Regions from separate parts of the Streptomyces sp. NPDC059861 genome, predicted to be linked through region 1. Evidence: riboswitches for the same ligand, from Rfam matches in the RefSeq annotation. Region 1 holds a riboswitch; the other holds the start of a gene.

Region 1 (15,324 bases):
GCTCGTACTCGGTGTGCGCGAGGTGCGCCATCTCCTTCAGCCGCGGCCCGACGACCACCCCGCCCATGTCGCCGACCGTGCACATCATCTTGAGCTCCTCGTCGACGACCATCGACAGCTCCTCGATCTCCTTGCCGTCGGCGAGGAAGGCGAGCAGGTGCTCCGGCGTGGGGCCCTCGGCGGGATAGCGGTACGTCCCGCTGATCGGGTTCATGACGACGGTGCCGCCCGACATCCGCACATGGACCTCGGGGCTGGCCCCGACGAGGGTCCGGTCCCCGGTGTGCACCAGGAACGTCCAGTACGCGCCCCGCTCCCCGACCAGCAGCCGCCGGAACAGCGCCAGCGCGTCGGCCCGGCCGAACCCCGGGATTTGGCCCTCGTACGTGCGCCGGATGACGAAGTTGGCGCCCTCGCCCCGCCCGATCTCCTCCCGCAGCACCCGCCCGACGATCCCGGCGTACTCCTCGTCCCCGACGTCGAAGCCGCCGCCCTCGACGCGCACCTCGTGCCCCGGGAGCTGCCGCAGCGCCTCGGCGAGCGGGATGCCGTACGTCTCCTCGGGTGTGAGCGCCAGCAGCGGGGTGCCGTCGTCGCGGACGTCGAAGCCGCGCTCGCGGATCTGACGGTGCGGGACGAGCGCGAGGCTCTCGCCGGGGAGGTCGGCGAGGCGGTCGTAGGTGCTCACCGGGCCGAGCAGCAGTTCCACGGTGTCGTGGTCGTGGCCCGGGGTGCGGCGGCGGAGCAGGGCGAAGGGGCGGTCGCCGTGCGCGAGCTGTGCCAGGTCCATGGTTCCTCTTCCGTCGTCGTGATCGGTTCGGGGAACGGGCTCCGCAAACGCCGAAGGCCGCCCCTCGGGCGGCCTTCGCGAAGTCTTGCGTACGCGCAGTCAGTGGGCCGCCGAGGAAGCGGTCCACCACCAGTTCTGGGTCGAGTGCGCGTACATGTGCCGCACCTTACCCCATGTCCGCAGAGCGGCATCCGCGTCTCACTCCCTGGGCGGCGGGCGGGACGGCCGCACAGCACCCCGTAATGTTGAGGTTGTGACCGTGAACGCTAAGACCAGCGCGAGCGCTGGCAACACCTGGCGAGACCTGCCCGCGGCGCAGCAGCCCGAGTACCCCGACACCGAGGCTCTGCGCGCAGTGATCGCGGACCTCGAGTCGTATCCGCCGCTCGTCTTCGCGGGCGAGTGCGACCAGCTGCGCGCCCGGATGGCGGCCGTCGCCAAGGGAGAGGCGTTCCTGCTCCAGGGCGGCGACTGCGCCGAGGCCTTCGACGCGGTGTCCGCGGACCAGATCCGCAGCAAGCTCAAGACCCTGCTCCAGATGGGCGCCGTGCTGACGTACGCCGCGTCCGTGCCCGTGGTGAAGGTGGGCCGGATCGCCGGCCAGTACTCCAAGCCGCGCTCCAAGCCGACCGAGACCCGCGACGGCGTGACGCTGCCGACCTACCGGGGCGACTCCGTCAACGGCTTCGACTTCACCGAGGCGGCCCGCGTCCCGGACCCGGAGCGGCTGAAGCGGATGTACCACGCGTCCGCCTCCACGCTGAACCTGGTGCGCGCCTTCACCACCGGCGGCTACGCCGACCTGCGCCAGGTGCACGCCTGGAACCAGGACTTCGTGAAGTCGTCCCCGTCCGGCCAGCGCTACGAGCAGCTCGCCCGCGAGATCGACAACGCGCTGAACTTCATGCACGCCTGCGGGGCCGACCCGGAGGAGTTCAAGACGGTCGAGTTCTTCTCCTCGCACGAGGCGCTGCTGCTCGACTACGAGTCCGCGCTCACCCGCGTCGACTCGCGCACCGGGCAGCTGTACGACGTCTCCGGCCACATGGTGTGGATCGGTGAGCGCACCCGGCAGCTGGACCACGCGCACATCGAGTTCGCCTCGAGGATCCGCAACCCGATCGGCATCAAGCTCGGCCCGACGACCACGCCGGAGGAGGCGCTCCAGTACATCGAGCGTCTCGACCCCGAGCGGGAGCCCGGCCGGCTGACCTTCATCGTCCGCATGGGCGCCGACAAGATCCGTGACCGGCTGCCCGAGCTGGTCGAGAAGGTCACGGCGTCCGGCGCGGTGGTGGCCTGGGTGACCGACCCGATGCACGGCAACACCTTCGAGGCGGCCTCCGGCCACAAGACCCGCCGCTTCGACGACGTGCTCGACGAGGTCAAGGGCTTCTTCGAGGTGCACAAGGGCCTCGGCACCCACCCGGGCGGCATCCACGTCGAGCTGACCGGTGACGACGTCACGGAGTGTGTGGGCGGCGGCGACGAGATCTTCGTCGACGATCTGCACCAGCGCTACGAGACGGCCTGCGACCCCAGGCTGAATCGCAGCCAGTCGCTCGACCTGGCGTTCCTGGTCGCGGAGATGTACCGGGACCAGTAGGCACCCAGCAGCCGCATCGGGCTGCTGCCGGCACGTGCGATGGGGCGCGGATCACACATGATCCGCGCCCCTCCACTTTCGCAGCCCGGATGTGCCGGGTAAGGTTAGGTTTGCCTCACCGACTACGGGGACGGCACCACGAATCGACCCCGCCGGGAGGTGAACCGCGTGTATGTCTGCAGTTGCTTCGGTGTCACCGAGCAGCAGGTCAAGAACCACGCGGAGAACGGTGCCTGCACCCCTCGCCAGATCGCCTCGGCCTGCAAGGCGGGCACGGACTGCGGCGGCTGTGTACGCCGTATCCAGGCGCTCCTCGGTCGCGGCAGCTGCCCGCGCCCGGAACTGGCGAAGCAGGGCAGGTCGCCCCTGACCGAGGTGGCGCAGGTGACCGCCGAGGCCGCCTGAGCCCCGGAGCTAGTGGGTGGAGAAGCCGCCCGTGCCCGGTCCGGAGGCGTCCGGCTGGCTCTGCTCGATCAGCGTCGACAGGTACAGCGACTCTCCGAGCTTGTCGATCAGTTCGAGCTGCGTGTCCAGGTAGTCGATGTGGTGCTCCTCGTCGGCGAGGATCGCCTCGAAGATGTTGGCCGAGGTGGCGTCGCCCTTGGCGCGCATGACCTCCACACCGCGCCGCAGCCGGTCGATGGCCTCGACCTCGATCTGCCGGTCCGCCTGGAACATCTCGGTCACTGTCTGGCCGACGCTGACATGGAACAGCCGCTGGTAGTTGGGCAGGCCGTCCAGCAGCAGGATGCGGTCGGTCAGTACCTCCGCGTGCCGCATCTCGTCGAAGGACTCGTCCCGGGTGTACTTGGCGAGCTTCGTCCACCCCTTGTGGTCCTGCAGCTTGGAGTGCAGGAAGTACTGGTTGATCGCGGTCAGCTCGGCGGTCAGCTGCTCGTTGAGCAGTTCGAGCACCTCGGGGTCGCCCTGCATGAGGGGGCTCCTTCCACGTCGGGAGGTCGAAACTGGAGGTTGCGCCGCATGATTGCACCGGGCATCCAAGATCGTCCAGTAAGTGCGTGCTTAGTAAGTAAGTACACACTTAGCCTGACTTAACCGAGTTGCCCGATTCTGAACGGGGCTGGTCCTGTGCACCGTCCACCGTCTGTCAGGATGGAGTCATGGGTCACCCGGAGGAGCGCGAATCTGCGGCAGCGGCATCGTTCGAGCTTCCGCCGGGGCAGCGGGTGCAGCGTGGATGGCCGGTCACGCACTACGGGCCGGTGCCCAAGTTCCGGTCCGAGCGCTGGGAGTTCAGGGTCTTCGGCGCCACCGCCGACGGGGACAAGCACTGCTGGACCCACGAGGAGTTCACGGCCCTGCCGTACACCTCCGTGGTGGCCGATCTGCACTGCGTCACCAAGTTCAGCATGCTCGGTGCGGAGTGGGGTGGCATCCCCGCCCGGACCGTCGTGGACCTCGCACCGCCCGCCTCGAATGTCACCCATGTGATGGTGTGGGCGGAGTACGGTTTCAGCTCGAACCTGCGGCTCGCGGACTTCGCCGACGAGCGCACGATCTTCGCCACCCACAAGGACGGTGAACTGCTCACCGCCGAACACGGCTTCCCGCTCCGCCTGATCGTGCCGCACCTCTACGCCTGGAAGGGGCCGAAGTGGGTGCGCGGCGTGGAGTACATGACCGCCGACCGCCGAGGCTTCTGGGAGGAGCGCGGATACCACAACATCGGCGACCCCTGGCGGGAGCAGCGCTACTCCTACCAGGAGGAGCCCGGGGACGGCCCCGAGCTCTGACTCCCGCTGACCGCGACCGCCGGTGCGGCTGTGCTCAGTGGTGGTACTGGTGCACCACCGCGTGGCCCTTGCCCCGGCCGATCATCCACTTGTTGACCGGGACCGTGACCACGAAGGCGACCGCGAGGGCGATCGCCAGGACGACCCAGAAGAGCGCGGAGTCGAGCCCCGCGTCCATCGCCCCCGGCCAGAACGCGATCACGCCGTTGTCGACCAGCTCCATCACGGCGATCGACAGCGTGTCCGCGGCCAGCGCCACCTGGATGCCGGCCCGCAGGCCCACGCCCGCCTTCAGCACCCCGCGCAGGGTGAGGGCGTAACCGAAGAAGAAGGCCAGCACGATCGCCAGGACCAGGGTGGAGACGTCGCCCCAGCCGAGCGCGGTGCCGATGACCATGCCGAGCACCTCGCCGATGGCGCAACCGGTCAGGCAGTGCAGGGTGGCCTGCACGGCCATGGGCCAGCCGGCGGGGGTGTGGCTGTGGTGCGTGTGTGCGTGCTGCATTCGTGCCCCCTGTGTCAGGTGATGGTTCCCGCATCGAGCAGGAACCATATACCCCCCGGGGGTATTCCGGGAACGTGCGGGAGTCCTCGACCACCCGGATTCGTCAGCCGCCCCGGAGCTCTGCTCGGGCGTCCCGGAGTCCCGCTCAGCCGTCCCGGAGCTTCTTCAGCCGCTCGACGTCGGCCGCGTGCCCCTCCTTGCCGCCGGGCGTCTCGATGATCAGCGGGACGCCCTCGGTGGCGGGGTGGGTCATCAGGGCGCGGAACGGGTCCTCGCCGATGTGGCCGGCGCCGATGTTCTCGTGCCGGTCCTTGTGGGCGCCGACCAGGTCCTTGGAGTCGTTGGCGTGGATCAGCTTCAGCCGGCCCTCACCGACCGTGCCGACCAGCAGGTCCAGCGTCTGGTGCATGCCGTCGGGGCCGGTCAGGTCGTGCCCGGCGGCGAAGACGTGGCAGGTGTCGAGGCAGACGCCCAGCTTGGGGTGGGCGTCCAGGGCCTCGAAGTAGGGCCCGAAGTCCCAGGTGCGTGAGCACAGCGAGGCGCCCTGACCCGCCGTGGACTCCAGCAGGACGTAGGGGTCCTCGTCGGTGAGCTCGTCGAGCAGCGGCAGCAGGTACTCCCGTACCTGCTTCAGCGCCACCGACCGGGCCCGCCCGCCGGTCGCGCTTCCGGTGTGCACGACCACGCCGAGCGCGCCGATCGCCCGCCCGCGCCGCAGCGAGTGCCGCAGCGACTCCACCGACCGCTCGGCGGTGGCCCCCGTGTGCGAGCCGAAGTTGATCAGGTACGGCGCGTGCACATAGGCCGGGATCGACTCCTCGGCGCACGCCGCGCGGAACGCCTCGTCCTGCCGCGGATCACCGGCGGGCGTGGCCCAGCCACGCGGGTTGGCGACGAAGACCTGCACGGTCTCGGCCTTCAGGTCGTGGGCATAGGTGAGGCCCACGGAGTGCAGGCCGCCGGCCACCGGGACGTGGCCGCCGACGGGGTTGCGGGAGGGACCGGGGTGCTGACTGTTCACCCGTTCAGGGTGTCATGCGCCCCGCGGCCTGCCGTCAGCGGATCTTGAGGGTGATCGTCGACCCCTTGGGCGCGGTCTTCCCGCCCCGCACGGACTGGTCGCGCACGGTGTCGCCGAACAGGCCGAGCAGGCCGCGGTCCTCCTCGACCTCGAAACCGGCGCCCTGAAGCTTCTGCCTGGCCTCGCCCACGCTGTCGCCCACCACGTCCGGAACCTCGATCATCTCCGGTCCCTTGGAGAGCGTCAGCGTCACCGTGTCACCCTCGGCGGCCTCGCCGCCGGGGCCCGGGTTCTGCCGGGCGACCTGGCCCGCCTCGTGCTCCGAGTTGATCCGCTCCGTCGCGACGCGCACCTTCAGGCCCGCCTCCTGGAGCTCCTCCCTGGCCTCGGCCGGGTCGCTGCCCGTGACGTCCGGGATGTCGACGGGGGCGCCCTTGCTGACGGTGAGCGCGATCGCCGTGCCGGCCCGCGTCGTGGTGCCCGTCGCGGGGTTCGAGCTGATCACGGAGCCCCGCGGGACGTCCTCGCTGAACTCCCGGGTCACCATGCCCGGCTCCAGACCGCTGTCCTTGAGGAGGTTGCGCGCCTTGTCCAGCCGGTCGCCCGCGACGTCCGGCACCTTCACCGTCTCGGGGCCGTCGGAGACGGTCAGCGTCACGGAGTCGTTGTGCCGGATCCGGGCGCCGGGCGCCGGGTCGGTGCTGATGACCGTGCCGCGCCTCACCGTGTCGCTGTAGGCGTGCCTGACCTGCCCGACCTCCAGACCGGCGTCCGCGAGCCGGTCCTCGGCCTGCGCCTCGGTCTTCGCCAGCAGCGGCGGGACCTCGGTGAACTGGCCCGAGTTGATGTACCAGACACCCAGACCGAGGCCCAGTGCCAGCAGGACCGCGGCGATGAGTGTGACGACCGTGCGCCGCGGGCGGGGGCGGCGGCGCGGGGTGTCCAGGGGCGGCGACTCCAGACGGCTGGTCCGGTTGTACCGGGACTCGTCGTCCTCGTTCACGGGCAGCTGCCGCAGTGCGGTCAGCGCGCGCGGGATGACGCTCGTGCGGTCGTCGGCGTTGTCGTGCTGCGCGGTGACCGCCTGCGGGGGCACCGCGTCGAGTTGCTCGGCACCGAGCGCGGCCCGCGACTCACGGACCCGGGCGAGCAGCGCCACGGCGTCGTACGGGCGGATCTCCGGCATGCGGGCGGTCGCCGCCGCGACCAGCTCGTCCAGCTCGTACGCCAGCCCGGGCACGGCAGCCGAGGGTGGCGGGACGTCCTCGTGCACATGCCGGTAGAGCACCTGGGCGGGGGAGTCCCCCGTGTGCGGCTTGCCGCCGGTCAGCATCTCGTAGAGCACCACACCGCACGCGTACACGTCGACGCGGGGATCGGCGCTGCCGTGCTCGATCTGCTCGGGGGCGAGGTAGGAGACGGTGCCGAGGACGGACCCGGTGGTCTGGGTGACCGTGTCCACGGACCGGACGAGCCCGAAGTCGGCGACCTTGACCCGGCCGTCGTCCCCTATGAGGACGTTCTCCGGCTTCATGTCCCGGTGCACGAACCCGGCGCGGTGGGCGGCGCCCAGCGCGGCCAGGACCGGCTCCAGGATGTCCAGCGCGGCCCGCGGCTGCAGCGCCCCGCGCTCGCGCAGCACGTCCCGCAGGGTGCAGCCGGAGACGTACTCCATCGCCAGGTAGACGTACGACCCGTCCGCCCCCTGGTCGAACACCTGGACGACATTGGGGTGGGCGAGCCGGGCCACCGACTTGGCCTCGCGGATGAAGCGCTCGACGAAGGAGACGTCGGCGGCCAGGGTCGGATGCATCACCTTGAGCGCGAGGACGCGGTCGAGGCGGGTGTCCACGGCTCGGTAGACCGTGGCCATCCCGCCGACCGCGATCCGCGCGTCGACGCGGTAACGGCCGTCGAGCAGTTGCCCGACCAGAGGGTCCTGAAGGGTCGTGTCCACGCAGGCGAGTGTACGAGCCGTCACCGACACCGCTCGCCGGTTCCCGGAGCATCGGGGCGGTACTGCAGCGGACCTGTGACGTGTCTGACGCGCCCACGCGCGACCACGTGGTAGGGGATCACTGGAAGGCGGGCCGCTCCGGGTCCAGCGCGGCCATCCCCGCCACCGGCGAGGAGGCCTCCGCGAAGTGCCGCCGGGGGATACGCCCCGCCAGCCGGGCCAGCCGTCCCGCCTCCACGCCGTTGCGCATGGCGGCGGCCATCAGCACCGGTTCCTGGGCCCGGGTCACGGCTGAGGCGAGCATCACACCCGCGCACCCCAGCTCCATCGCGAACGCCGCGTCCGACGCCGTACCCGCTCCGGCGTCCAGGATCACCGGCACGCGCGCGTGCTCGACGATCAGCTGGAAGTTGTGCGGGTTGCGGATGCCGAGCCCCGAGCCGATCGGCGACCCGAGCGGCATGATCGCGGCACAGCCCACGTCCTGGAGCCTGCGCGCCAGCACGGGGTCGTCGTTGGTGTACGGCAGCACCGTGAAACCGTCGTCCACCAGCGTCTCCGCGGCGTCCAGCAGCTCGATCGGGTCCGGCAGCAGGGTGCGCTCGTCGGCGATGACCTCCAGCTTGACCAGATCGGTGCCGAGGGCCTCGCGCGCGAGGCGGGCGGTCAGCACGGCCTCCCCAGCCGTGAAGCAGCCGGCCGTGTTGGGCAGCACCCGGATGCCCAGTCTGTCCAGCACCGACAGGACGGAGCCGTGCACATCCGGGTTGACGCGCCGCATCGCCACGGTGGTCAGCTCGGTCCCGGAGGCGACCAGCGCCCGCTCCAGCACGTCCAGGCTGGGCGCACCGCCGGTGCCCATGATCAGCCGCGAGGTGAAGGTCGTACCCCCGAGGACAAAGGGATCGTCGGCCATGGGTCAGCCTCCTTGGACGGCGGTGAGGACCTCGACACGGTCACCCTCGGAGAGGGGCGTGACGGGCCACTGCGCGCGCGGGACGACGGTTTCGTTGAGGGCGGCGGCCACACCGGAGGGCGCCGCGGTGAGGGTGCGTACGAGGGTGTCGAGGGCCGTGCCGTCGGTGATCCGGCGGGGCTCCCCGTTGACGGAGATGATCATGCGGGCTGCTCCGTGAGTGCGGCGCTGAAGCGCTTCGGCGTGAAGGGACGGGCCTCGTCCGGGAGTTCACCGGTGGTCAGGACGTGCGCCATGGCGTCGCCGGTGACCGGGGTGAGCAGGACGCCGTTGCGGTAGTGGCCGGTGGCCAGCAGCAGGCCGTCCAGACCGGTCGGGCCGAGCAGGGGGGCGTTGTCGGGCGACCCGGGGCGCAGACCCGCGCGGGTCTCGGTGAGGGGCAGCTCGGTGATGCCGGGGACCAGCTCGTGCGCGTCGCGCAGCAGCTCGTACACGCCGCCGGCGGTGACCGTGGTGTCCCAGCCCAGTTCCTCGCTGGTGGCGCCGACGACCAGCTCGCCGCTCTCGCGCGGCACCAGGTACACATGGCTGCCGCGCACCACCGCGCGCACGGTGCGGTTCAGGAACGGCGCGTGGGCCGGCGGCACGGTCAGTCGCAGCACCTGCCCCTTCACCGGCCGCACGGGCGGCAGCACGGCGTCCGGGACGCCCGCCAGCCGCCCGCTGAGGCTCCCGGCGGCCAGCACCACCTGCCCGGCGCCCACCTCGGTCCCCGCGCGCGTGACGACGCCCGCCGCCCGCTCCCGGACGACCAGCAGCCGCTCGGCCCACTCCCGGTGGAAGACCACGCCCGCCCGCTCGCAGGCGGCCACCAGGGCGGCCGAGAGCCGCCGCGGGTCGATCTGGTGGTCGCCGTCCACCCGCAGCCCGCCGCGCACACCCGGCGCGAGCATCGGCTCCAGGCGGCGGCAGTCCCGGCCCGACAGCCACTCGGAGTCCAGCCCGGAGCGGCGTTGCAGGGCATGCAGTTCGCGAAGGTGGGCGCGGTCGTCGGCGTCCAGCGCGACGGCCAGGGTGCCGCACCGGCGGTAGCCGAGGTCGTGTCCGGTGAGGTCGGTGAGCTCGGCCGCGAACTCCGGATAGCGGCGGGCCGAGGCGAGGTTCAGACCGAGCAGGGTCTCCTCGCCGTAGTGGAGTTCCGTGACGGCGGCGAGCATGCCGGCCGCCACCTGGGCGGCCCCGCCGCCGGGTTCGGGGTCGATTACGGCGGTGGCGAGTCCGCGCTGTGCGGCCCGCCAGGCCGTGACCAGGCCGATGATTCCGCCCCCGATGACGAGGACGTCTGACGTACGTGCGGAGGACGACACGGGCTTCAGCCCCTCCCTTCGCCGGCATGACCCGGATCAGGTTCGTACGGTCGGAGGCCGGCCAGCCTCCCTCTCAGCCCGGTACGTCCGGGCTCCCGCGAGTGCTCTACGGTGGCCACCCTAGCTCTTGCCCGCACGCCTCTGTAAGGGAGCCTCCCGGCATGGCCCGCTCACTGGACGGACTCGTCCTCGCTCCCGTCGCCGACCAGGCCCCGGGACAGGTCGGGACGCGCACCCGGTTCACGTACCACGAGCAGGACGGCGAGATCCGGGCCGAGTACGCGGGTGGCGACGTCGTCCGCGGATACCTGGTGGGCACCCGCGAGGGCGACCGGCTGGACTTCCGGTACGTGCAGCTCAAGCAGGACGGTACGACGTCCTCGGGGCACTGCGTCTCGACGGTCGTGGATCTGCCCGACGGGCGGGTGCGACTGGAGGAGAGCTGGGAGTGGGAGTCGCAGGCGGGCAGCGGGACGAGCGTGGTCGAGCAGGTCGGCCGGAGGTCCGGGGAAGGCGACCGGTAGCACCCCCTTACTGACAAACTGTCAGTTGTCTATGGTGATCAGGTGAGCGAGCAAACGAGGGCACAGGCGCGGCGCGTGGTCGTCGTGGGGGCGGGCATGGCCGGAGTGCAGACCGCGGTGGCCCTGCGGGAACAGGGCTTCCCCGGCACCGTGACGCTGATCGGCGCCGAGCCGCACCAGCCGTACGACCGGCCGCCGCTCTCCAAGGCGGTCCTGCTCGGCAACGCCGAGGGCTCCGCCTTCGACGTCGACTTCGAGGCGCTCGGCATCGAGCTGCACCTGGGGCGCGAGGCGACCGGCGTGCGCCTCGCCGACCACGGGCTGGACACCGAGTCCGGGCCGGTGCCCTACGACGTGCTGGTCCTCGCCACCGGTGCCGAACCCGTCACCCTGCCGGGCGCGGAGGGTGTCCCCGGTGTGCATCTGCTGCGCACCCTGGACGACGCCGAGCGGCTGCGGCCGGTGCTCGCCCTGCAGCACGACATCGTGGTCGTCGGCGCGGGCTGGATCGGCGCGGAGTTCGCCACGGCGGCCCGGGAGGCCGGCTGCGCGGTGACCGTCGTCGAGGCCGCCGACCGTCCCCTCGCCGGGGCACTGCCCGCCGACGTGGCCGCGCCGATGAGCGCCTGGTACGCCGACAGCGGCGCCGTCCTGCGCACCCACGCGCGCGTGCGGAGCGTCGAGCCGGGCGCGGTCGTCCTGGACGACGGCACGCGGGTGCCCGCGGGCGCAGTCGTGGTCGGCATCGGCGCCCGGCCCGCCACGCGCTGGCTCGCCGGCTCCGGCATCGAGCTCGGCTGGTACGGCGAGGTCGTGGCCGACGACCACCTGCGCACCTCGGCGCCGGACGTCTACGCGGTCGGCGACTGCGCGTCCTTCCCCTCGGGGCGCTACGGCGAGCGGCTGATGGTGCACCACTGGGACAACGCCCTGCAGGGCCCCCGCACGGTCGCCGCGAACATCATCGGCGAGGCACCCGCGGTCTACGACCCGGTGCCGTACTTCTGGTCCGAGCAGTTCGGGCGGTTCGTGCAGTACGTCGGGCACCACACCACCGCAGACGCCACCGTGTGGCGCGGTGACCCCGCCGGGCCCGCCTGGTCGGTGTGCTGGCTGCGCGAGGGCCGGCTCGCCGCACTGCTCGCGGTGGGCCGCCCGCGGGACCTGGCGCAGGGCCGGCGGCTGATCGAGGCCGGGACCGTGCTGGACCCGGAACTGCTGGCCGACCCGGCACGCCCCCTGAAGGCGGCCACGGCGTAACGCGTCGTCGCAGGTGGGCGGGGTCGGTGGGCGGGGCTGACTTCCGACTGTCAGTGGGGGATGGCAGGCTTGTTCCCGTGACCGAGATTGACGCAAAGATCGATGCTCTCGTCCCCGCCTGGCTCACCCTCCCCGACATCGCCGAAATGCTCGGCGTCGAGGTGACGCGTGTGCGGCAGCTTGTCAAGGACGGCCAGCTCATCGCCGTGCGCCGCGGTGAGAACCGCGCGCTGCACGTCCCCGCCGCCTTCATCGACGGGGACAAGGTCGTCAAGGGCCTGTCCGGGACCTTGACGCTCCTGCGGGACGACGGCTTCACGGACGAAGAGATGCTGGAGTGGCTCTTCACCCCCGACCCGAGCCTGCCGGGCACGCCCGCGCAGGCGCTCAGCGAGAATCGCGGCACGGAGGTGAAGCGGCGGGCCCAGGCACTCGCCGTCTGATCCCAGCCCGACCCGAAAGAGCCTGACCGGCGTACGGGCCGCGGTCCGCGGGCCCCGGCCCCGGGCCGACCGCGCCCGGCGGGGCCCGTACGCCACCGGCAGGCACACCCAGAGGTACTGATCCACGGGGGGACCCACGCATGCCCGACACCGCCGCCACCGCTCGCGCCCGGCTCGCCGACGCCCGTGTCTACCTGTGCACGGACGCCCGTCGGCGCCAGGGCGACCTGCCCGAGTTCCTGGACGCCGTCCTGGCCGGCGGGGTCGACATCGTGCAGCTGCGCGACAAGGGCATGGAAGCCGCCGAGGAGCTGGAGCACCTGGCGGTCTTCGCCGACGCCTGCGCCCGGCACGGCAAGCTGCTCGCGGTCAACGACCGCGCGGACGTCGCCCACGCCGTCGGCGCCGGTGTGCTCCACCTCGGCCAGGGCGACCTCCCGGTCACCGCGGCCCGGGCGATCCTCGGCGGCGACGTCCTCGTAGGCCGCTCCACGCACGCGGAGGCCGAGGCCGAGGCGGCGGCCGTCCAGGACGGCGTCGACTACTTCTGCACCGGACCCTGTTGGCCCACCCCCACCAAGCCCGGCCGTCACGCCCCCGGCCTCGACCTCGTCCGGCACACGGCAGCGCTGGGCACCGACCGCCCATGGTTCGCCATCGGCGGCATCGACCTCGGCAACCTCGACGAGGTCCTCGACGCGGGTGCCCGCCGGGTCGTCGTCGTCCGCGCGATCACCGAGGCGGACGATCCGGGCGCGGCTGCGGCGGAGTTCGCGAAGCGGCTGCGTGGGGCCTGAGGTGTGACCCCATGTGACCGCAGCGTGTCCAAGGGATGGACAACAAGCCGACAATCCGGGCAAATTTCCTGCATCCGGTTGGGGGACAGGCGCCCCCTGGCTAACCTGCCCGTATGGCCCTCGGAACCGCATCCACCAGGACTGATCGCGCACGCACAGTGCGTGACATGCTCGCCCCCGGCAGGACGACGTACTCGTTCGAGTTCTACGCGCCGAAGACGGCCAAGGGCGAGCGCAGCCTGTGGGAGGCGCTGCGCAGGGTCGAAGCGGTGGCCCCCGACTTCGTCTCCGTGACGTACGGCGCCGGAGGTTCCACCCGCGCGAGCACGGTCAAGGAGACGCAGCAGATCGTCGCCGACACCACGCTCACCCCGGTCGCCCACCTCACGGCCGTCGACCACTCGATCGGTGAGCTGCGCAATGTGATCGGCCAGTTCGCCGACGCCGGCATCCGCAACATGCTCGCCCTGCGCGGCGACCCGCCCGGCGACCCCATGGGCGACTGGGTGCCGCACCCCAAGGGACTGGCCTACGCCGCCGAACTCGTCCGCCTCATCAAGGAGTCGGGCGACTTCTGCGTCGGCGTCGCGGCCTTCCCGGAGATGCATCCGCGCTCCGCCGACTGGGACACGGACGTCGAGCACTTCGTCGACAAGTGCCGGGCCGGCGCCGACTACGCGATCACACAGATGTTCTTCCAGCCGGAGTCCTACCTTCGACTGCGTGACCGAGTGGCCGCCGCGGGCTGCGAGACGCCGGTCATCCCCGAGGTCATGCCCGTGACCAGCGTGCGGATGCTGGAGCGGCTGCCGCAGCTCAGCAACGCTCACATTCCGTCCACCCTGAAAGAGCGGATCCTCACAGCAAAAGACAATCCGTCCGCTGTACGCTCCATTGGGATCGAGTTCGCCACGGAGTTCTGCGCACGGCTGCTGGCGGAGGGAGTGCCGGGTCTGCACTTCATCACGCTCAACAACTCCACGGCGACCCTGGAAATCTACGAGAACCTGGGCCCGCACCACCCACCGCGGGCCTAGACCGGTCGCACGCTCATACGACACACTGCGTAGCGGCCACTGGGAGAGGGGCGTACATGGGCTGGACGGTCCTCTACATCGCGTTCGGCATCGTCGCGCTGTGGCTGCTCGGCGAGGTGCTGCTGCAGTACAAGGCGCGGCTTCGCTGGCGGTTGCTGGCGTTCGCGGGCTTCCTCGGTGTCGTCGTCGGGGTGCTGATCCCGTCCGTCATCGTGATCGGACTGGGCGCGGCCGCCTTCGCGGTCGGGCAGACCTACGTCACGCTGTCGTTCCGCCGTGGCTTCGCCGCCGGATGGGCGGTCACCGGGCGTCCGAGCCTGGGCGGCAGCAAGCGCCGCCGCGGTGAGCCGGAGCACCAGGACCCGACGCTGGAGGTCTCCGACCTCGAAGCGCCCGGCTACGGCGACGGCGACGACGGCAAGTACGAGCGGGGCGGCGCCGGATACGGCCAGGACGACTACGAGCGCGACGACGTCTTCACGCCCGCCCGCCCCGGCGCCGCGGCGGCCGCCGAGACCACGTCCGTGTACGAGCCGCAGCCGCTGCCCGACGACACCGGCTCCTACGGCGTGTACGACACCGGTGCCTACGCCACCCAGGGCCAGACCCAGGACCAGTACGCGGCGGCCGCCCAGTCCACCGACCAGGCCTACGCCTACGACGGCTACTCGGGCTACGGCCAGCAGCAGTACGGCTACGACACCACCGGTCAGCAGCAGTACGCGGCCTACTCAGACCCGTACATCGGCACCCAGACCTACGGCGGGTCGTACGACACCGGGTACGACCAGCAGCAGTACGGCCAGCAGGGCTACGGCCAGGACCAGTACGCCACCGGCGGCTACGGCGGCGAGACCCCGTCAGGCGGTGTGTGGGTGCCGCAGCAGCGCAACACCGACGACCCGTACGGGGGCGAGCTGCCGCAGGAGCAGCCGTATCCGTATCAGGAGGACGGTCAGGCGCAGCAGGGGAACGGGTACGACGAGCGGTACCGGTTCTGAGTCACTGAACGTGCGGAAGCAGTGGGCCCCTGGGAGCCCCGTGGCTCCTCGTGAGGGGAACCGCGGGGCTCACTGCCGTCCGGGATCCTCGTCGTAGAACGGAATCACCGGCAGCCGCGTGTCCTCACCGGGAGCCGCGGAAGTCCGGTCCCTCCACGATCAGTCCCGACACCAGCGCGCCCGACATCCCGGCGTGCGGGAGGCCACCGCCCGGGTGGGACCAGCCGCCGACGGCGAACAGGCCCGGCAGCGCGGTGCTGTTGGAGGGATGCAGCAGTCTTCCCCCGGCCGCCGCCAGCGCCGGAGCCGGGATCGCTCCGCCCTGCGCGCCGGTCGCCTCGGCGAT
Region 2 (15,324 bases), on a different contig from region 1:
TCGTCGTGGATCGCCTCGTGCACCAGCACGCGGGTGGCCGCCGTGCAGTCCTGCCCGGCGTTGAAGAAGCCCGCCACGGAGATGTCCTCGACGGCCTTCGCGATGTCGGTGTCCTCGAAGACGACGACCGGCGCCTTGCCGCCCAGCTCCAGGTGGACCCGCTTGACGTCCTTGGCGGCGGACTCGGCCACCGACATGCCGGCGCGCACCGAGCCGGTGATGGAGGCCATCGCCGGAGTCGGGTGCTCGACCATCATGCGGCCGGTGTCACGGTCACCGCAGATCACGTTGAAGACGCCCTTGGGGAGGATCTCCCCGAGGATCTCCGCGATGAGCACGGTGGAGGCGGGCGTGGTGTCGGACGGCTTCAGCACGACGGTGTTGCCCGCCGCGATCGCCGGGGCGAACTTCCACACGGCCATCATCATCGGGTAGTTCCACGGCGCGACCTGCGCGCAGACGCCGACCGGCTCACGGCGGACGATCGAGGTCAGCCCCTCCATGTACTCACCGGCGGAGCGGCCCTCCAGCATCCGGGCCGCACCCGCGAAGAAGCGGATCTGGTCGACCATCGGCGGGATCTCCTCGGAGCGGGTCAGCCCGGTCGGCTTGCCCGTGTTCTCGACCTCGGCCGCGATCAGCTCCTCGGCGCGCGTCTCGAACGCGTCCGCGATCTTCAGGAGGGCCTTCTGCCGCTCGGCCGGGGTCGTGTCACGCCAGGCCGGGAACGCGGCCTCGGCGGCCGCCATCGCGGCGTCGACGTCGGCCTGCCCGGACAGCGGCGCGGTGGCGTACGCGTCGCCGGTCGCCGGGTTCACCACCTCGGTGGTCCGTCCGTCGGCGGCGTCCCGGAACTCTCCGTCGATGTAGTTGCGCAGACGACGCAGCTCGGTGCTCACTGCCGGCCCTCCAGGTTTCGGGTGTCCAATCACTGAGACACCCACCCTAATCGGTAGTCCCACGGTTTCAACACCCCCCGAGGCGCCAGATCTGCGATATCCGCAAGATTCGAACGCGCACACAACGAATTTCATCGATGCCGCCTTGCGAAACTGTCGAGACGTCGTGCACAGTGTGGCCGTGGCCAGTCGAAGCGCAGACCAGAGGAACTCGCGGGATCTCCGCGAGTCCTTTCGTGAGTCCTCCCGCGAGTCCCGGAACGGCACCCCCCAGCTGGACGCCGTCTCCCTCGCGATCATCGAACAGCTCCAGGAGGACGGCCGCCGGCCGTACGCCGCCATCGGCAAGGCCGTCGGCCTGTCCGAGGCAGCCGTGCGCCAGCGCGTCCAGAAGCTGCTCGACCAGGGCGTGATGCAGATCGTCGCCGTCACGGACCCGCTCACCGTGGGCTTCCGCCGGCAGGCGATGGTCGGGGTCAACGTCGAGGGCGACACGGAGAACGTGGCCGACGCTCTGACCGGCATGTCGGAAGTCGAGTACGTGGTGATGACCGCGGGCTCGTTCGACATCCTCGCCGAGATCGTCTGCGAGGACGACGACCACCTGCTGGACGTCATCAACAAACGCATCCGGGCGCTGCCCGGCGTGCGCTCCACCGAGAGCTTCGTCTACCTCAAGCTCAAGAAGCAGACCTACATGTGGGGAACCCGATAACCGTGAGTACCAAGGACCTCAGCAAATCCGCGTACGACCACCTGTGGATGCACTTCACCCGGATGTCCTCGTACGAGAACTCGCCCGTGCCGACGATCGTGCGCGGTGAGGGCACCTACATCTACGACGACAAGGGCAAGCGCTACCTCGACGGTCTGGCGGGTCTGTTCGTGGTCCAGGCCGGTCACGGCCGCGTCGAGCTCGCCGAGACCGCGTTCAAGCAGGCCCAGGAGCTGGCGTTCTTCCCCGTCTGGTCCTACGCCCACCCCAAGGCCGTCGAGCTGGCCGAGCGCCTCGCCGACCACGCCCCGGGCGATCTCAACAAGGTCTTCTTCACCACCGGCGGCGGCGAGGCCGTCGAGACCGCCTGGAAGCTCGCCAAGCAGTACTTCAAGCTGCAGGGCAAGCCGACCAAGTACAAGGTCATCTCCCGCGCGGTCGCCTACCACGGCACCCCGCAGGGCGCCCTGTCCATCACCGGCCTGCCCGCCCTGAAGGCCCCCTTCGAGCCGCTCGTCCCGGGCGCGCACAAGGTGCCGAACACCAACATCTACCGCGCCCCGATCCACGGCGACGACCCCGAGGCCTTCGGCCGCTGGGCCGCCGACCAGATCGAGCAGCAGATCCTCTTCGAGGGCCCGGAGACGGTCGCCGCCGTCTTCCTGGAGCCGGTGCAGAACGCCGGTGGCTGCTTCCCGCCGCCGCCCGGCTACTTCCAGCGCGTGCGCGAGATCTGCGACCAGTACGACGTACTGCTCGTGTCGGACGAGGTCATCTGCGCCTTCGGCCGGCTCGGCACGATGTTCGCCTGCGACAAGTTCGGCTACGTACCGGACATGATCACCTGCGCCAAGGGCATGACCTCGGGCTACTCCCCGATCGGCGCGTGCATCGTCTCCGACCGGCTCGCCGAGCCGTTCTACAAGGGCGACAACACCTTCCTGCACGGCTACACGTTCGGCGGCCACCCGGTCTCCGCAGCCGTGGGCATCGCCAACCTCGACCTCTTCGAGCGCGAGAACCTCACCCAGCACGTGCTCGACAACGAGGGCGCCTTCCTGCAGACCCTGCAGAAGCTGCACGACCTGCCGATCGTCGGCGACGTCCGCGGCAATGGCTTCTTCTACGGCATCGAGCTGGTGAAGGACAAGGCGACGAAGGAGTCCTTCAACGACGAGGAGACCGAGCGCGTCCTGTACGGCTTCCTGTCCAAGGCCCTGTTCGACAACGGCCTGTACTGCCGTGCCGACGACCGCGGCGACCCGGTCATCCAGCTCGCGCCGCCGCTGATCTCCAACCAGGAGACCTTCGACGAGATCGAGCAGATCCTGCGGGCCACCTTGACGGAGGCGTGGACGAAGCTGTGATCAGCTGACGCGGTGATCTTCCTTCGGGATGATCGTCGACGGCCCCGGCGCCGTCCGTTCGAGTGAGAACGGCGGCCCGGGGCCGTGTGCTGTCCGGGAGCCCGGTGGCCGCTGCCTAGCGTGCCCAGTGACCGATCGGCCCAGCCTTCGTTCCCCCGCACGAGGGACCCGGCACGGCACATACGGATCAGAACTGAGGTGTACGCCCATGGTGGCTCCGCCGGACAACGACGTCCTCTGGGCACGCGCCCTGCACTTCCAGCACCCCGACGGCACTCCTGCGCTCAGCGGCGTCTCGCTCGGCATCCAGGAAGCGGAGATCCTCGCCGTCACCGGCCCGCGCGGCAGCGGCAAGAGCACGCTCCTGGCCTGCCTGTCGGGCCTGCTGCGCCCCAAGGGCGGCGAGGTCTGGTTCAACAGCGTGCCCGTGCACACCATGGGCCCCGTCGCCCGCGAACGGCTGCGCCGCGACCGGTTCGGCTGGATCGACCCCGCCCCCGTCCTCGTACCGGAGCTGAACGTCTGGGAGAACGCCGCGCTCCCGCTGATGCTGCGCGGCACCAGCCGGCGGCGCGCCAAGACGGTGGCGCGGGAGTGGCTGGACCGCCTCGACGTCGGTGACTGCGCCGGCAAGCGCCCGCACGCACTGCGTCAGGCGGAGCGGCAGCGGGTGTGCATCGCCCGTGCGCTGGCTCCCGCGCCGACGGTCCTGTTCGCCGACGAGCCCACCGCGCCGCTGCACCACGCCGACCGCGGGCACGTGCTGCGCACCCTCACCACGGCGGCCCGCTCGCACGGCATCACCGTGGTCCTGGCCACCCATGACCCGACGACCGCGGCCCTCGCCGACCGTACGGTCTCCCTGCTGGACGGGCGGTGCGTCACCACCCTGCAGCTGCCGCCGGTCGCCGAGACGGAAGGCCGGGCCGCGTGCTCGCTCTCCGTCTGACCCGCAGCGCCCATCCGGCGGTCCAGCTGCGCCGGCTCCTCGTCGCGGCGGCATCGGCCGGCACGGGCTTCCTCCTGCTGTGCACCCTCGGCTACGCGCTCGGCCACCCGGACGATCCCCCCGCAGCAGTGCTCCGCCTGGCCTGGTGCACGGTCCCGCTGGCCGCCACGGTCCAGTTCGCCGTCGCCGTCGCCCGCACGGACCCGGGCACCCGCCCGCGCCCGGGTCTGTCGGCGATCGGCCTCGGCCCGGCCCGCCTGATGACCATCTCGGCCACGACGACGGCCCTGTCCACGGCCCTGGGCTCGATGCTGGCCCTGCTCTTCTTCCTGCACCTGCGCGGCACCATCACGGGCATGCCCTTCGACGGAGCGGGAGCCCAGTTCCTGGCGGCGGACCGGTCCCTCCCGGTGGCCGGCGCCCTGACCCTGCTCTGCCTGGTCCCGGCCGCCGCGTCCCTGTCGGTGGCCCTGGTCCTGCGCCCGCGCGAGGCCCGCCCGGCTCAGTCGGGCGGCGCGCGCACGGCGTTCGGCCGCTTCGGGGCGTACGGGACCGGGGCGATGCGGGAGACGTTCGGGGCGTACGGCCGTTTCGGCGCGCGTCTGCGGCGCGGCGCGGGCAACGACGAGCAGCGGGCGGACGGTGTCCCGGCGGCCACCGCCGGGGCCCCCGCCGCGGTGGCCGCCGAGCAGCCGGCCCTCCGCACGGCCGGGGTGGCACCCGTGCCGCGCAACGGCGACGCCCCGCAGGCACCGGACACCCAGGCGGACCCCCTGGGCCGGATGCCCGTCGCCCCCGAAGCCCAGGTCAGGCGGCCCAATCCCACCGCGGCCCTCCCGTGGGGCATCTCGACCCTCGCCGCCGGCCTCGCCGTGGAGGCCTACGCCGGCCACACCACCGCCACCACCGACATGCCCGGCGGCCTCACCAGCGGGCCCGTGGGCGTCCTCCTCGGCTGGCTCCTCACCGCCGTCGGCCTCGCCCTGGCCGGCCCCGGCCTCACCCATGTCTGCGGCCACCTCCTCCAGACCGTCCGCCCCGGCGCGCTGCGCCTGCTCGCGGGCCGCGTCCTGATGGAGGAGTCCTCCCGCATCGGCCGCCCCCTGGGCATCGTCTGCGCGGTCGCGTCGGCCGCCTACGCCATGGCCGCCCTGCAGAACCCGGACGGACCCACCTTCGGCCCCCTCACCACCCTCGGCGCGCTCCTCGTCGCCGGATGCACCCTGGCCACCCTGCTCACCGCCGCCGTGGAGGCCAAGCACGCCCGCGCCGACACCACGGCCGCCCTGCTCCGCCTCGGCGCCCCCACGACCATGCTGCGGGCCGCCGCCACGCTGCGCGCCGCCGCCCTGGTCGCCCTGTTCGCCCCGCTGACCCTGGTCGTCGCCACGCTCGCGGCGCAGCCGCTGACCCGCTGAGAAGTCCGTACGAAAAAAATCTCCGGCCGGCGATGAGTTCCGCACCGGCCCCCGGTCTGTCCCACCGAACGGCACAACACCGACGGGAGAGACCACAGATGTACCAGCAGATGATCTTCGTGAACCTGCCCGTGAACGACCTCGACGCCTCGAAGAAGTTCTTCACCCGGCTCGGCTACTCGCTCAACGAGCAGTTCAGCGACGAGACCGCCGCCTCGGTCGTGATCAGCGACACGATCGTGGCCATGCTGCTCACGAAGCAGAAGTACGGCGGGTTCACGAAGAAGGAGATCGTGGACGCGACGAAGTCCAGTCAGGTGCTGCTGTGCCTGAGCGCGGAGAGCCGCGAGAAGGTCGACGAGCTGGTGGACAACGCGATCGCGGCCGGCGGCTCGGCCACCGGCGAGACCCAGGACCACGGCTTCATGTACGGCCGTGCCTTCGACGACCTGGACGGGCACACCTGGGAGGTCGTGTGGATGGACCCGGCGGCCGTCGAGGGCTGAGCGACCAGCGCGCCTAGCATGGGCGGGTGCACTCGACACCACCCGCCCACGCCACCCACACCGCCTCCCACGACCGCGAGATCGAGTCCCTCGCCGAGTTCGACGAGGTCCTCGCCGCCCAGGGCACGCTGGCCCGATTCCGCGTCCAGGCCGTCGACCTGACAGCCCGTACGGACGCGCTGCTCTCCGTCGACGTCACCGGCGCCGTCTTCCTCGGCTGCGCCATGACCGACGCCGCGGCCACCCGGGTCGCCGGCGCCGGCGCCCTGGTCTTCCCGCCCATACCCGACCTGCCCTTCGACCCGTACCGCGGCTTCGTCTACACGCCCGACGAACTGTTCGAGGGCCTGGCGGAGGGTTACGAGGGCACCCCGGACGCGCTGTCCTACGCCTGGTTCCAGCGGACGAAGGCCGACGGCGACGTCTTCGCGTCGATGCTCCGCGCCGTGCACGACGACGCCGTCTCCGACGCGCTGGACGAACTCCTCTTCGGGGACCGGGTGGTGGGGGTCATGGGTGGGCACGCGATGGCGCGCGGCTCGGAGGCGTACGCCGGTGCCGCGCGCCTGGGTCGTGAGCTGGCGCGCGCCGGGTTCACCGTCGCCACCGGCGGCGGCCCCGGCGCGATGGAGGCGGCGAACCTCGGCGCCTACGCCGCCCCGCACGCCGACGGGATGCTGGACCAGGCGCTGCGACTCCTCGCGAAGACGCCGAGGTTCGTCCCTTCGATCACCGACTGGGCCCGTGCCGCGTTCGAGGTGCGGGAGCGCTGGCCGGACGGCGGGCCCTCGGTCGGCATCCCGACCTGGTTCTACGGCCACGAGCCGCCGAACGCCTTCGCCGCGCACATCGCCAAGTACTTCGCCAACGCCACCCGCGAGGACGGACTGCTGGCCCGCTGCACCGCGGGCGTGGTGTTCCTGCCGGGCGCCGCCGGCACCGTTCAGGAGATATTCGACAACGCGACGCCGAACTACTACGAGTCCCGCGGCGAACCCACCCCTATGGTGCTGGTCGACCGTGAGCACTGGACGGAGCGGCTCCCCACCTGGCCGCTGCTGCGGTCGCTGGCCCGGGAGCGGTCGATGGAGGCACGCATCGCGCTGGTCGACCGGATCGAGGAGGCTCCGGCCGCGTTGAAACGTCTGGGCAGTTAATAAGAGGGCAAAGGCAACCGCCGGGAGGCCCCGACGGATTGACACTGCTTATGGAGCGCTTATAAACCTGTGAGCCTCGTGGGGGTGGTGGGCCCGGCCGGTGCCGGCGCCTCATCTCCCCCTCAGCCCCCCGCAATTTGCGCATCCCATGAAGGACAAACGTGTCCATAAATCGCCGTAACGCACGCCGTTCCGTGCGCATCCTCGGTGTCACCGCCGCCTCGGCCGCGCTCGCGCTCGGTGTCGCGGGCAACGCGCTCGCCTGCAACATCAGTGAGTTCTCCGCCGCGGCGGAGTGCGAGGGCACCAAGGGCGTCATCACGGTCACCGACAAGGACCCGTCGGGGACCCCGGCGACCGTGTCGGTCTACCTGGAGAACAAGGGAGCCGACGAGCGGCTCGTCGGCTCCCAGGAGGTCAAGGGCTCGCGCGAGGGCGTCACGATCACCTTCGCCGAGGACTGGAAGCCGAACGCGACGTACCGCGTCCACGTCAAGGCCGGCAACCAGGTCGACGAGGACATCAAGCCCAACCTGGTCACCCCGGCCACGGCCTGCACCACCGAGGACACCCCGGAGCCGACGCCGTCGGAGACGGCACCGGAGCCCTCGGACACCCCCTCGGCCCCGGCCGAGTCCGACAGCCCTGCCCCGACGCCCTCCGAGGACGACAGCACCCCGCCCGCGGACGCCCCGAGCAACGCCCCCTCCCCCGCGGTCGGTGACTCCAACCTCGCCGAGACCGGCGCCAACTCCAGCACCGGCATGATCGCCGGCATCGCGGCGGCCCTGGTCGTCGTGGGTGGCGGCGCGGTCTTCCTCGGCATGCGCCGCCGTGGGGCGAACAGCGACCGCTGATCCCTCGCGCACGGTGTGAACGACGATGGCCCGTCCCCTTCGCAGGGGGCGGGCCATCCGCCGTACGAGCTCCCTCGTCTCCCTCAGGTTCCTCAGCTCCCTCAGGTATCTCAAACCCTCAGGTCCCTCAGCCGAATGTCGCCCGCTCCAGCCAGAACTCCAGCAACTCCCGCTCCCCCAGCACCTCCACCTCCGTACTGTCCAGCGGCAACCGCCGGTGGAACGCCGGCAGCACCGAGGTGAGCGGTCCGCGTAGCGCCACCGTCGCCTTCTCGTGCCCGCGCCGCCAGACCATCCCCTTCTCGGCCAGCTCGACCAGCCACTCGGCGTTCAGCTTCGGGCCGGCGTCCGTGGCGTGCAGATGGATGCTCCTCCCGGCGCCGCGCAGCTCCCGCGCCGCGTCCTGCGGCACAGTCCGCTGCGCGAACTCCACGATCTGCAGCCACTCGTCGATCGCGGCCGCGGCCACCTCGGGCGCCACCTCGTAGGGCCGCCCGGCGGCCAGTGCGGCGTCGGCCCGGTGGACGGTGATCTCGTGGGTCGTCCGCCGGGCCCAGAACCCGGCATCGGGCACTCCAGCCCACCCCCATACCGCGGCGTCCCGGCCCGCCTCCCGCAGCGTGCCCACGACCATCTCGCCGGTCGCTGCCAGCCAGGCGTCCAGCGCGGCCGCGTCCCCGCGAGCTTCGGGCCCCGCACCGCCGCACCTGCTCCTCCGGAATCTTCATCTCGGACCGGGTGCGCACGAGCAGTTCCACCTACCGCAGGGCCTGGCCCCCGGGCCGGTCGAGCTGTTCCAGGCTCCAGTCGGGGCAGGTCGGTACGGTGGCCGCCAGTTCGGTCCTCGAAGTCACACCGGTCATGTGCGAGTCGCGTCATGCCCGCACCCTACGAACACCCGGATCGGCCCAGCACGACGATCTCCGCCGCGTCGAACTCGACGCCCACGGTCACCCCCACCTCGGGCGCGTCCCGCAGCGCACACGCCGCCTCCAACCGCGGCGCACCGTCCACCGGTTGCAGATGTACGGCGACATGGGTGCCCTTGAACGTCCGCGCGGCCACCGTGCACCGCAGCCCGGCGTCCGGGGCGACCAGACGCACACCGGCGGGCCGTACGAGCACCGGCCGCGCCCCTTGCTCCGCGCCCTCCGGCACCGGCAGCTTCCCCCACACCGTGTCCGCGGCCTGCGCGCTCACCGTCGCTTCGGTGACGTTCTCGAAGCCCAGGAAGCGCGCCACGAACTCGTCCGCGGGCCGCTGCCACACCTGAAGCGGCGTACCTGACTGGGCGATGCGCCCGTCCCGCATCACCACCACCCGGTCGGCCAGCGCGAAGGCCTCCCCCTGGTCATGGGTCACCGCGAGCACGGTCGTCCCCAACCGGCCGAACAGCTCCCGCAGTTCCACGACGAGCCGTTCCCGCAGCGACCGGTCCAGCTGGCCGAGCGGCTCGTCCAGCATCAGCAGCCGGGGCCGGGGCGCCAGCGCCCGGGCCAGCGCCACGCGCTGCTGCTCACCGCCGGACAGCGCGGCGACCGCCCGGCGCGCGGCACCCGGCAGCCCGACGAGCTCCAGCAACTCCGTCACCCGCGCCTGCTGGTGTGCCTTAGGCGCCCCGCGCATCCGCAGCCCGAAGGCCACGTTGCCGCCCACGTCCCGCTGGGGGAACAGCTGATGGTCCTGGAACATCAACCCGACGCCCCGCTGATGCGCGGGCACACCGGACTGGTCGCGGCCGTCGAGCAGTACCCGCCCGGCGTCCAGCGGTTGCAGCCCGGCGACGGCACGCAACAGCGTCGACTTGCCGCTGCCGCTGGGCCCGAGCACGCACACCACCTCGTGCTCGGCGACCTCCAGGTCGACGTCGTCGAGTACCGGCCGCCCACCGAACCGCACGGTCGCGTTCTCCAGGCCGAGCAGCATCAGAACTCCCCCGTCCGGTCGGTCCGCAGCCGCTCCAGCACCAGCAGCGCCACCGCGCACACCACCATCAGAATCGTCGAAAGGGCCATCGCCTGGCCGTAGTTGAGGTCGCCGGGCCGTCCCAGCAGCCGCGCCACGGCGACCGGCAGCGTCGGGTTGTCCGGACGCGCGATGAACACCGTCGCCCCGAACTCCCCCAGCGAGACCGCGAAAGCGAACCCGGCTGCGACCAGCAGCGCCCGCCGCACCATCGGCAGATCCACCTCACGCCAGGCCCGCCACGGCGACGCCCCGAGCACCGCCGCCGCCTCACGCAGCCGTACGTCCACCGCCCGCAGCACCGGCAGCATGGTCCGCACGACGAACGGCACCCCGACCAGCGCCTGCGCCAGCGGCACCAGGATCCAGGAGGCACGCAGGTTCAGCGGCGGCTCGTCGAGCGCGATCAGGAACCCGAACCCGACCGTCACCGCGGAGACGCCCAGCGGCAGCATCAGCAGCGCGTCGAACCCGCGCACGAACCGGCCCGCGTCGCGCCGGGTCAGCGCCACCGCGGCGAGCCCGCCGACCAGCACGGCGATCGCGGTGGCGACGACCGCGTACGACAGCGAGTTGCCGATCGCGTCGATCGGCGGGACGAGGAAGGTGCCGCCGTCCTCGCTGGTCAGCGCCCGGTAGTAGCCGAAGCCGGGGGCATCGAGCGAGCGCTGCACCAGCACGGCCAGCGGCAGCAGGATCAGCAGGGCGACGACGGCCAGGACACCGGCGAGCAGTGCCCACTGCCCGGCCCCGCGCGGCCGGCGCGCGGTCACGGACGCGTCCACCAGCCGCAGGGCGGTCTCCCGTCGCCGTACGGTCCAGGCGTGCACGGCGAGCACCGCGCCCACCGCCGCGAACTGGACCATCGTCAGTACGGCGGCGGTGGCGAGGTCGAAGACCTCCGTGGTCTGCCGGTAGATCTCCACTTCGAGAGTGGAGAAGGTGGGACCGCCGAGGATCTGCACCACACCGAAGGAGGTGAAGGTGAACAGGAAGACCATCAGCGCGGCGGCGGCCACGGCCGGCCCCAGCGCGGGCAGGGTGACCCTCAGCCAGGCGCCCAGGCGTGAGGCGCCGAGCATCCGCGCGGCCTCCTCCTGGCGGGGGTCGAGCTGCGCCCAGAGCCCGCCCACCGTCCGGACGACGACCGCGTAGTTGAAGAAGACGTGCGCGAGCAGGATCGCCCACACCGTTGTGTCCAGCCGTACGCCCCACAGGTCGTCCAGCAGCCCGCCGCGCCCGACCAGCGCCAGGAACGCCGTTCCGACCACGACCGTCGGCAACACGAACGGCACCGTCACGACCGCCCGCAGCACCTGCTTGCCGGGGAAGTCGAGGCGGGCGAACACATAGGCGCCCGGCAGCGCGATCAGCAGCGTCAGCGCGGTCGAGGCGAGCGCCTGCCAGGTGGTGAACCACAGGACGTGCCGGATGTCGGACTGGGTGAGCACGTCGGCCAGCCGCCCGAACCGCCAGGTCCCATCGGCCTTCAGCCCACGGCCGACGATCGCGGCGACGGGGTAGGCGAAGAAGACCGCGAAGAACGCGACGGGCAGAGCGAGAAGCCCGAGCCGCGCCGCGTTCCCGCGCGCCTTGGAAGCCGTGCCGGCCCGTGCCTCGCGGCCTACTTCAGTACCAGCGACGTCCACGCCTTGACCCACTCGTCACGGTTTTCGGCGATCTTCGCCGGGTCCATGGTCTGGGGATCCTCGGCCTGCGGGCCGAACTTCACGAACTCCTGGGGCACCTGGGCGGCCTCCCGCACCGGGTAGACGAACATGTTCAGCGGCATGTCGTCCTGGAACTGCTTGGTGAGCATGAAGTCGAGGAGCGCCTTGCCGCCCTCGGGGTTCTTCGCGTTGCTGAGCAGCCCGGCGTACTCGACCTGGCGGAAGCAGGTGCCCATGGCCACGCCGGTCGGGGCGGTCTTCGGCTTCGGGTCGGCGAAGAGGACCTCGGCGGGCGGCGAGGAGGCGTAGGACACGACCAACGGCCGGTCGCCGCCGGCCTTCCTGCCGCTCGCGGAGCCCGAGAACTCCTCGTTGTACGCCTGCTCCCAGCCGTCGACGACCTTCACGCCGTTCGCCTTGAGCTTCTTCCAGTAGTCCGCCCAGCCGTCGTCGCCGTACTCGGCGGCGGTGCCGAGCAGGAAGCCGAGGCCGGGTGAGGAGGTGGAGGCGTTCTCGGTGACGAGGAGGTTCTTGTACGCGGGCTCGGCCAGGTCGTCGAGGGTCTTCGGCGGGGCCAGCTTCCGCTCGCTGAAGTAGGCCTTGTCGTAGTTGACGCAGATGTCGCCGGTGTCGACGGGCGTGACGCGGTGCTGCTCCTGGTCGGCCCGGTACTCGGGCAGGACCAGGTCGGCGCCCTTCGCCTGGTACGGCTGGAAGAGGCCGTTGTCGAGCGCGCGGGACAGCAGGGTGTTGTCGACGCCGAAGAGGACGTCCCCCTGCGGATTGTCCTTGGTCAGGACGGCCTTGTTGACGGCCTGGCCGGCGTCCCCGTCCTTGAGGACCCTGATCTCGTAGCCGGACTGCCTCTCGAAGGCGGCGATCACGCTCTTGGACACGACCCATGAGTCGTGGCTGACGAGGGTGACCGTCCTGGAGTCCGAGCCGTCGCCGCCGGACCCGGAGGACCCGCACGCGGACAGCGTGACCAGGCCCAGCCCGACGACGACGGCTGCGAACTTCTTGGTGTTGCTCACTGATTTCCTCCTGGCTGACCAGGAAGAGACGCGGCCCTGCCCGGGACCTGGAACGGGTTCCCGGGCAGGGCGCAACAGCTTGAGTGACGACCGATCTCCCTACCCAGAATGACCTGGGCGAGGTTCAGAGGGTCTGCGGACTGTCCCGCACTCTCAGCGCTGTGGCGCTCCCCTGCCGGAATATGAAGATGTGTACGGCGTCAGACTACCGCTCGGTGGCGGCCAGCTGACCACACGCCCCGTCGATCTCCTGACCACGGGTGTCCCGGATCGTCACCGGTACACCATGGGCGGCGATGGCCTCGACGAACGCCTTCTCGTCCTCGGGCCGGGACGCGGTCCACTTGGAGCCCGGAGTCGGGTTCAGCGGGATGAGGTTGACGTGCACGGGCTTGCCCTTGAGCAGCCGGCCGAGCCGGTCACCGCGCCAGGCCTGGTCGTTGATGTCTCGGATCAGCGCGTACTCGATGGACAGCCGCCGCCCGGACTTCTGGACGTAGTCGAACCCGGCGTCGAGCACCTCGCGCACCTTCCAGCGGGTGTTCACGGGGACGAGGGTGTCGCGCAGCTCGTCGTCCGGGGCGTGCAGCGAGATCGCCAGCCGGCACTTGAAGCCCTCGTCGGCGAAGCGGTGGATCGCCGGCACCAGTCCGACCGTCGAGACGGTGATCCCACGCTGCGACAGCCCGAGCCCGTCCGGCTCGGGGTCGGTCAGCGCGCGGACGGCCCCGACGACGCGCTTGTAGTTGGCCAGGGGCTCGCCCATGCCCATGAAAACGATGTTCGACAGCCGAGAGGGCCCGCCGGGCACCTCACCGTCGCGCAGCGCCCGCATGCCGTCCACGATCTGGTGGACGATCTCGGCGGTGGACAGGTTCCGGTCGAGTCCCGCCTGCCCCGTGGCGCAGAACGGGCAGTTCATCCCGCACCCGGCCTGCGAGCTGATACACATGGTCACCCGGTCCGGGTACCGCATCAGCACCGACTCGACGAGCGTCCCGTCGAACAGCCGCCACAGCGTCTTACGGGTGGTGCCCTCGTCCGTCGACAGATGCCGCACGACGGTCATGAGCTCCGGAAGCAAGGCCTCCCGCAGCTTGCCGCGCGACCCGGCGGGGATGTCGGTCCACTGCTCCGGATCGTGCGCGTACCGCGCGAAGTAGTGCTGCGAGAGCTGCTTGGCACGAAACGGCTTCTCACCGATCTCGGCAACGGCTTCCTTGCGCTCGGCAGGCGTGAGATCGGCAAGATGCCGCGGCGGCTTCTTGGCTCCGCGCGGGGCGACGAATGTGAGTTCTCCGGGCTTAGGCATGGCTGTACCAGTGTCGCAGATCGACTTGGGTGACCTGCGGCTGCCGCTGCCTACGACTGTCGTTAGTAGCCGTCACCGGTCGTTCACTGAGCGCCCGCGCCCGGCGTTTCAGCGCTCGCCGCGTATGCGACGGGAGGCACCAACGTCGTGCTCTGATCTATACCTCGTACAGCGCAGCAACCACGGTGCAGGCCTTCCTGAGAGTCATTCTCATCGGAGTTCGGCGGTCTGCGGATGTCGAGAACGTGCCACCGGCTCCGTCCCAGGGACATCAGCGGCCGCCACCGGCCGCACCAGGAAGAAGGAGAGACCAGCATGGCGATTCAGCGGATGGACAACGTCGGCATCGTCGTCGAGGACATGGAGGCCGCCATCGCCTTCTTCGTGGAACTCGGTATGGAGCTGGAGGGCAGGGCGGAGGCCGAGGGCCTCGTCGCCGACCAGTGCACCGGACTGGACGGCGTCCGCTGTGACATCGCGATGGTCCGGACCCCGGACGGTCACAGCCGGCTCGAGCTGGCGAAGTACCGCAGCCCCGCGGTGATCAGCGCCGGGCCGCGCAACCGGCCGCACAACATCCTGGGCACGCACCGCGTCATGTTCGCCGTCGACGACATCGAGGACACCCTTGCCCGCCTGCGCCCTCACGGCGCCGAACTCGTCGGCGAGATCGCCCGGTTCGAGGACAGCTATCTGCTCTGCTACCTCCGCGGCCCGGAGGGCATCATCGTCGGACTGGCCGAGGAACTGCGCTGAGAAGGAGGAACCGAACCAGGCAGCCGAACGGAAGCCATGAGACGGACCTCGGAGAGAGGTGACTTGATCGCGGAAGCCGGGGAGGACGGCAAGCATCAAGGCCGATCGCTACGAGGAGGAGAGGACATCCGCACCCGGGTGGGCCGCTCCTGCGTATCGCGACAGAATGGGTTCTGTCTGGCTTATTGCTCCAAATCGGAGGTCACCCATGAAGGATCTCAAGTTTGAGCAGAAGCGCTCGCTGTCACGCCATGAGGCCGCTGACCAGCTCACGGCGCTCGCAGAGGCGCTGAGGGAAGGCGGGGACGCCGAACTGGAACTCAGCCCCGGGACGCTGAGCCTGCGGATCCCCGACGACTTGCGCAGCGAGATCGAGGTGGAGATCGGCAGCGGGGAGATCGAGCTCGAGATCGAGCTCAAGTGGCCGACCGCGAAGACGCGGACAGCGCCATCCCGCACGGACTCGGGCACAGAGAGGGCACCGAGACGGAAGAGCGCCCCCTCCGGCGCGGCTCGGAGCGCCACGGAGACCAACAGGAACAAGAGCGCGAGGCAGTCCGCAACGAAGACACCCTGAGCGAGTGCTGCCGAAAGCCTCCCATGCGCCCCTTTGAGGCGCTCGGGCCTGTCCTCCATGCCGTCGACGCGGACCCCTCGGTGGACTCGAAAATCGAACACATGCTTGAATTCAGCCATGCGAACCTTCCCCGCCGACCTCG

The links. A riboswitch is a leader RNA that binds a small molecule or an ion and turns the genes downstream of it on or off. The one in region 1 is predicted to bind thiamine pyrophosphate.
Region 2: linked by a shared signal. The riboswitch ahead of ACFV6X_RS07915 (thiamine ABC transporter substrate binding subunit) and the one ahead of thiO (glycine oxidase ThiO) in region 1 are both predicted to bind thiamine pyrophosphate.

Annotation. Positions count from the first base shown of each region.
Region 1 covers NZ_JBHWJQ010000042.1:45,830-61,153, forward strand. The annotation lists gene ACFV6X_RS29750 (anthranilate synthase family protein) at 1-790, opposite strand, end outside; gene ACFV6X_RS29755 (trp operon leader peptide) at 890-946, opposite strand; gene ACFV6X_RS29760 (class II 3-deoxy-7-phosphoheptulonate synthase) at 1,044-2,396, shown strand; gene ACFV6X_RS29765 (bacterioferritin-associated ferredoxin) at 2,556-2,801, shown strand; gene bfr (bacterioferritin) at 2,811-3,329, opposite strand; gene ACFV6X_RS29775 (sulfite oxidase-like oxidoreductase) at 3,518-4,150, shown strand; gene ACFV6X_RS29780 (DUF4396 domain-containing protein) at 4,185-4,655, opposite strand; gene ACFV6X_RS29785 (deoxyribonuclease IV) at 4,801-5,676, opposite strand; gene pknB (Stk1 family PASTA domain-containing Ser/Thr kinase) at 5,711-7,633, opposite strand; gene ACFV6X_RS29795 (thiazole synthase) at 7,752-8,549, opposite strand; gene thiS (sulfur carrier protein ThiS) at 8,553-8,753, opposite strand; gene thiO (glycine oxidase ThiO) at 8,750-9,916, opposite strand; TPP riboswitch at 9,913-10,025, opposite strand; gene ACFV6X_RS29810 (hypothetical protein) at 10,078-10,440, shown strand; gene ACFV6X_RS29815 (NAD(P)/FAD-dependent oxidoreductase) at 10,537-11,700, shown strand; gene ACFV6X_RS29820 (Rv2175c family DNA-binding protein) at 11,778-12,143, shown strand; gene thiE (thiamine phosphate synthase) at 12,284-12,940, shown strand; gene metF (methylenetetrahydrofolate reductase [NAD(P)H]) at 13,054-13,977, shown strand; gene ACFV6X_RS29835 (hypothetical protein) at 14,034-14,978, shown strand; gene ACFV6X_RS29840 (phytoene desaturase family protein) at 15,103-15,324, opposite strand, start outside.
Region 2 covers NZ_JBHWJQ010000006.1:202,461-217,784, reverse strand. The annotation lists gene ACFV6X_RS07970 (gamma-aminobutyraldehyde dehydrogenase) at 1-899, opposite strand, end outside; gene ACFV6X_RS07965 (Lrp/AsnC family transcriptional regulator) at 1,066-1,614, shown strand; gene ACFV6X_RS07960 (aspartate aminotransferase family protein) at 1,599-2,981, shown strand; gene ACFV6X_RS07955 (ABC transporter ATP-binding protein) at 3,190-3,930, shown strand; gene ACFV6X_RS07950 (hypothetical protein) at 3,912-5,348, shown strand; gene ACFV6X_RS07945 (VOC family protein) at 5,447-5,854, shown strand; gene ACFV6X_RS07940 (LOG family protein) at 5,881-7,011, shown strand; gene ACFV6X_RS07935 (LAETG motif-containing sortase-dependent surface protein) at 7,173-7,868, shown strand; partial or broken gene ACFV6X_RS07930 (maleylpyruvate isomerase N-terminal domain-containing protein) at 7,996-8,722, opposite strand; gene ACFV6X_RS07925 (ABC transporter ATP-binding protein) at 8,757-9,794, opposite strand; gene ACFV6X_RS07920 (ABC transporter permease) at 9,794-11,482, opposite strand; gene ACFV6X_RS07915 (thiamine ABC transporter substrate binding subunit) at 11,458-12,537, opposite strand; TPP riboswitch at 12,616-12,721, opposite strand; gene rlmN (23S rRNA (adenine(2503)-C(2))-methyltransferase RlmN) at 12,743-13,849, opposite strand; gene ACFV6X_RS07905 (VOC family protein) at 14,165-14,605, shown strand; gene ACFV6X_RS07900 (amphi-Trp domain-containing protein) at 14,814-15,182, shown strand; gene ACFV6X_RS07895 (hypothetical protein) at 15,300-15,324, shown strand, end outside.